DNA from 2 places in the Chryseobacterium sp. 2P genome. Region 2 is predicted to be linked to the other one. Evidence: riboswitches for the same ligand, from Rfam matches in the RefSeq annotation. Region 2 holds a riboswitch; the other holds the start of a gene.
The links. A riboswitch is a leader RNA that binds a small molecule or an ion and turns the genes downstream of it on or off. The one in region 2 is predicted to bind S-adenosylmethionine.

Region 1 (3,217 bases), 750 kb from region 2:
CAAAGAAAAATTATTGAAAACATAGCTTAATGTTCCCGAGAAAACGCCTTTAATTCTGGTAATATTTTCTCCTGAAAGGTGTAGAAGCTTAATGGTATCGATCAATGGTAAACCCGCTCCCACATTGGTTTCATAGAGATAGCGTCTGTTGTTCTTGTTCAACGTATATCTTAGTTGACGGTATTCTGAAATGGGAAGGGTGTTGAAAATTTTGTTGGAAGAAACGAGATCGAAGCCGTTTTCTGCCAATGTGTGGTAATTTTTTACGAAGTCTTTGCTTGCTGTGTTATCCACAACGATTAAATTTTCCAACTGATTTTCTTTGGAGAAATTAATGAGTTCCTGAACATTTGAAGGTTTTTCTGCCGTTAAAACCTCATCATTCCAATTGCTGTCGAATCCTTTTTTGTTGAAGGCTATTTTTCTAGAATTGGCAACTGCAACTACTTTCAGATCTATTTTTTTTCGTCTTTTAATTTCTTCTGAAGATTCTAAAACCTGCTGTATTAAGGTTTTCCCTACGTTTCCGTGACCGATAATTGCCAGATGAACGGTTTTCGGTTTTTTAGAAATTTCAGATTCGATGATATTTTTTGCTTTTTCGTCCTGTGAAGATGTCACAACGACATTCACACGTTTTTCGGCTGCAATTTGGTTTAAAAGCAACGGGAAAACATTATTTCTTGCGAGTTCCGCTAAAACTTTGTTGAAGTCTTCTGCAACAAATCCTAAAACCGACACATTATTGATGCTGTAAATCTGGGAAACTTTCCCTGATTTTCTTTCTGATTCAAATTCGTCAATCAGACAATTGACTGCTTTTTCGGAATCATTTTCATGAACTAAAATAGAGATTCCGTTTTCAATTGCCTGTTGGGAAATTACTCCTACGCTGATTCGCGCCAAAGTCAACGCTTTAAAAATTCGTCCGTCGATCCCGATTTCACCTAAGAAATCTTCTCCTTCAAATTTGATGATGGATCTGTTTTTTAAAAATTTTATTTCTTTAGCATTAATCTTACTCATTTTTCAAAATATTTTTAATGATCGTATTTAATTGTTTATATTCCATTAAGAAGGCATCGTGCCCATGAACTGAGGTGATCTCGTGATAGAAGACATCTTTGTTTTTCTCTTTCAGTTTTTCAAAGCACTTTCGGATTTCTGAGGCTGGGAAAAATAAATCTGTATCTACAGAGATCATGTGCATTCGCGCCTGAATTTTTTCCAAATGTTCTTCATTGGTATTGATGTTCATCAGCAAATGATTCATGAGCTTGTATGATTTTAAACTAAATCTTTCGTTTAAAGCTTTTCCGTGATAAACAAGCCAGTCTTCCGACTCTAGTCTCTGCTTTTCTTCACTGTATCTGTTTTGAAATCTGTTATTTAATGATTCAGGAGTTCTGTAACACAACATCGCATGAATTCTTGCTTTTTGCAATGGTTCATCGTTTTGGTTTAATAAAAATTTCTGAACCAGACATTGTGCATACAGCCAGTCGTGGGTTTTAAAATCGCAGGCTACAGGGATGAAAATTTCGGTAAGATGAGGCTGTTTTATCAACATTTCCCAGCCGATTCCGCCTCCCAAAGAACCTCCTATAATGGCGTGTAAACTTTTAATATTTAAAATTTCAAGACCTTTCAAAAATATGTTTGCTATATCTGAAGGCGTGAAATCTTCATATTCATCAATAAAAAAATCATCAAATCCGTTTCCGGGAATATTGAAGCACAGAACTGTATATTGGTCGGTATCGATTACCTGATGTTCTCCAATCAGTTGTTTCCACCATCCTTTTTCTCCTGAAACATTTGAATTTCCGGTTAAAGCATGATTCACTAAAATGATTGGGGCAGAAAACAGGTCTTTCCCGAAAAGCTGGTAGCTCAAAGGGATATTGTATTCCTTCCTGGAATCTGTACGGTACGAAAAGTTAATATGTCTTAGTTCTGTTTTCAATTCTATTATTTAATACAATTGAAAATGCCACAGGAAATGGCTGAAAGAACTTCAGTGAGTTATCTGTCCAAAATAATTCTGGTAGAACGTAGCACCTTCATTGCCTGCGCAAAGGGTTGCTAAGGTTTCACAGGGTCTAATCCCTCAACCTTTCTTGATAACATTTTCAATATTTGAATGATCGAATGGTGCAAAGATAAAACTTTTCTTTTAAATATTTATAAAAATTTAACTTAATATGATAAACCCCGATAAACAGAAGGCTTTCAGGGAAATATTAATAATAATTCAAATTTAATGAGTTGGAATTTTTTCGTAAAAAAGCTAACTTCGTAATGAAAAATGATGAAATATGATTGCTGAAAAACAAAGATTACAAGACACAAACTGGAAAAACTGGGGACCTTACGTGAGTAATCGGCAATGGGGAAATGTACGTGAAGACTACAGCCCGAACGGCGACGCATGGAATTTCGCCAACCACAATACTGCAGAAAGCTATGCCTACCGCTGGGGAGAAGAAGGAATAGCCGGAATTTCTGATGCAAAGCAACTCTTCTGTTTTGCGCTCTCCTTTTGGAACAAGAAGGATAAAATGGTGAAAGAACGCTTCTTTGGTTTGAGCAATCCGCAGGGAAATCATGGAGAAGACATTAAAGAACTCTTTTACTATCTGGATAATACACCTACGCACAGTTATATGAAAATGGTGTACAAATATCCGATTAATGAATTTCCTTATAATGATCTTCTTTCCGAGAATGCGAAAAGAAGTAAGAAGGAACCCGAATACGAGATTTTCGATACCGGTATTTTCGATAAGGATGAATATTTTGATATTTTCATTGAATATGCAAAGGCTGAACATAATGATATTTTAGTGAGGGTAACTGTCTGCAACAGGAGTAATAAAGATGCTCCGATTATAGTTGCTCCCATGGTATGGTTCAGAAATAACTGGAAATGGGGCTATAATACCTATAAAGGGCAAATCAATGCTTCTCACGAAGGCTGCATCAATGTAAATCATGACAGTATTTCGGTTAAAAAGTTTTATTCAAGAAATATTCTGGCGGAAAGTGTTTTCTGTGATAATGAAACCAACAGTCCGAAATTATACGGAACGCCTTATCCGGGAAATTCTTTTTACAAAGACGGAATCAACGATTACATTACATACGGGAGCAATACCGTAAATCCTGAAAAGAGAGGAACCAAAGCCTCTTTTTTAATTGATGAAGTTATTGAGGC
Region 2 (3,217 bases):
ATTTTCCGTTCAGTGTACTTCCAAAATCTGAATAGTTTTCGAATCTTCCGGCAAGATCTACATTTAACTTCTTATCCAGATCATAAGAAACATCGGCATAAACCGCAGTTGAATGTCTGGATTTTGAAAGTGCGTTTTGTGGTGAAAATCCAATGAAAGACTGCGCTCCTCCTGCTCCTGAGATATTATCCGGATTGGTCGTCGCCGTCACCGGATTTCCGAAAATATCATATCTCATATAGGAAGCCTGATCTCCAGCTTTAATGTCGTACTGCTCAAACCTGAATTCTCCACCGAATGCGATATTGAAGTTCCTGATGTTTTTTGAAACATCAAGATTAATTGTATTCTGAAGAAAACTGTGTGCTCCCGCATAAAAATCCGTTGGTGACTTGGCTCCTAAAGATGCATTGACGGTGTTGCTTACATCATAATTAAATGTATTGCTTCCGAATGTATTGCTAAGGTCAAAAAACCAATCGTTTTTATTATATTTTGCTCCGACTGCATAAGAAATGTCATAGATTTTCGAGCCTAAAGTCGGCTGAAAACCGTTCGGATAAATAGAATAGACATTGTTTGAAGTTTCGCTCGGTAATCTTCTGAAACCGTAACCCTGCCCTTCTTTGATACTGAAGCCTCCGAAGGAATATATTTTAAATTGATCGTTCAAAGGATATTCGGAATTAAAAAATAACTGTGCCTGCTTTATTTTTGCATCGCCGATCTGGAAGTTAAAATCATCACGGGTTAAACCATTGGCAAGAATTTTCTGATCGTCCAGTGCTTTTGCAGCATTAAAATCCGGAGCAAAATCATATGCGAAATTATCACCGTAAATATCAAGATTATGATTCTGCGTTCTTGTTGTTTTTCCTCTTTGGTTTAATTGCAGGGACAAACTGATATAACCGTCTTTTTTCCCTAAAGAAGTTCCGTAGTTCGCTGCTGCCTGATACGTTTCACCATCATTTCTTCCGGAAATTCCGTAATTAAGGCTGGCTGTTCCGCCCAGATTCTTTTTAAGGATAATATTAATTACTCCTGCAATGGCATCAGAACCGTATTGTGCCGCCGCGCCATCTCTCAGAACTTCAATTCTGTCGATTGCGATTACCGGAATAGTACTTAAATCTGTACCTACAGAACCGTTTCCTACTGTATTCTGATAATTAACTAAAGAAGTAGTATGCCTTCTTTTTCCGTTAACGAGAACCAGAACCTGATCAGGTCCCATTCCTCTCAAAGTAACAGGATCGATATGTTCTGTACCGTCTGAAGCCGACTGCCGGACTGAGTTGAAAGACGGGATAACATAATTCAGTAAATCCTGAACGGTAGTTTGCGGTGAAGACTGCTGTATTTTTTCGATGTTGATGATGTCTACCGGAACCGGAGTTTCCAGTTTTGTACGTTTTGCATTTCGGTTTCCTACAATGACTACATCTTCTATCTGCTGTTCTTTTTCCTGTGCCGATAAAAATCCTATTGCTAAAAGGAGTACGCTTACGCTGAGTTTTTTCATTCTATTCAGTGCTTTAAAAAAATTAATTTAAAATGGTTTGCCGAAACAAACATAAAGACCTTCAAGAAGCTGGAATTCATACGGAATACTGACTCACTTATCTTCCCCCAATCGGGTTGGAATTAGCACCTTTTCATCAGAAAATGTCGGTTGCTAAGGTTTCTCAGGGCCAAATCCCTCCACCTTTCTCGATAAATCTACTGCAAAAGTAGACTAATAATTTTAATCTGCAAAAAAATTTGAAATTTGAATTTTTCAGAGCTATAAAAATTGTGAATAAGATGTGGATAACGCGTGAATTACCTATTAGCAATGCGTGAATTGGATGTTAGTATAGAAAAATTATTTGTCGATAAACAATTTTTTAATTGTGAGTAAAATATGAATAACCTATGAGTAAGGTATGAATAAGATATGGAAAACCTTTATTTTCAATGTGGAAAAAATTGTGAATAAGGTATTGAAAAGCCGTTAGTATCATATTAAAAACCTCCATTTTTATTGCGGATAAAATATGAATAAACAAAAAAAAGAGACCGCTTTTGCGATCTCTTTTTATAAACTTTTGAAGTTATCCACAGGTTATTTCACAATCATTTTCTGGATTGAAATTCCTGTATCTGATTTTAAATGAACCAAATACGTTCCTGCCGGATAATTTGTTTTTAATTCATAGGTACCGTTTTCATTATTCAATTTAAATGAATCCATTTTTTTACCGCTCATTTCGTAGATAAAAATCTCTCCGTTCTTCGCTTTGTGGTAAATTAATTTAGCCAGACCATTTTTCACAGGGTTATCCGCAATCTGTAAAGAAAGCTTATTTTCGGCATTCACGTCCATTGTGGATAAACTTCCCACATAATTTCCGAAAATCCTGAATTCTCCCGGCTGTAAAGTAATCGGAGCCGTTGTAGACGTTATATTAGATAAAGAATTATCCATTAAGTTCTGCCATTGCCCAACATATGGGAAATACGGAACTACACTCTGGACAGCTGTTGTATAATTTGCCAATACGACCACATTTTTCACTCCGTTAGTAATTGCGTTGTCGTACACATAAATTCTTGTAATTAATCCATTCGGATCATTTGCCAGATTATTTGATTCTACAGTATATGTTTTTGATTTGAAAACAGGATATACATTTCTTAAATTGATGATCTTCGCCCAGATATCATAAACCGCTTTTCTGTTCACATCCGTATCATATCCTAAAGTAAATGCAATCGGCTTTTCATCGGTTCTGCAACCACTATTAATTGTTCCGTTTGCACATCTGTTGATACTGAATTCATAACCAAGCTCACCGAACTGCCAGATCATTTTAGGACCGGGAATCGTGAAGAACGTCGCTCCGAAGGCTTTCATTCTGTCTAAAGCTGTATTAAGATTTTTAACATCATAGCTTCCGTTCACCGCTCCGTAAGCAAGGTTTTTGAACATTAACCTTTCTTCATCATGACTTTCTCCGTAACCTACCGCTCTCATTTCAGAGAATCCATGCAGGGTATGATTCATTCTGTCGAAATTACTGTTTTCTTTATACCCCATTGTATTCTGGTTATAAGATCCATTCTGGTTATTCCACATCATCACTCCTTTTCCTTCTGCAACTCTGTAGTTTGCCCATTGCTGTTCTTCCGCATCGGTTCCCAGATGTTCAAAAATCATGTAAGAATTCGGATC

Region 1: another riboswitch for S-adenosylmethionine. It lies ahead of AC52CF_RS18610 (alpha/beta fold hydrolase); the one in region 2 lies ahead of AC52CF_RS00075 (TonB-dependent receptor plug domain-containing protein).

Annotation. Positions count from the first base shown of each region.
Region 1 is NZ_CM184194.1:4,089,626-4,092,842, forward strand. It holds gene AC52CF_RS18605 (ACT domain-containing protein) at 1-1,026, opposite strand, end outside; gene AC52CF_RS18610 (alpha/beta fold hydrolase) at 1,019-1,966, opposite strand; SAM riboswitch class I at 2,023-2,130, opposite strand; gene AC52CF_RS18615 (MGH1-like glycoside hydrolase domain-containing protein) at 2,319-3,217, shown strand, end outside.
Region 2 is NZ_CM184194.1:15,736-18,952, reverse strand. It holds gene AC52CF_RS00075 (TonB-dependent receptor plug domain-containing protein) at 1-1,525, opposite strand, end outside; SAM riboswitch class I at 1,620-1,723, opposite strand; gene AC52CF_RS00070 (alpha-amylase family glycosyl hydrolase) at 2,108-3,217, opposite strand, start outside.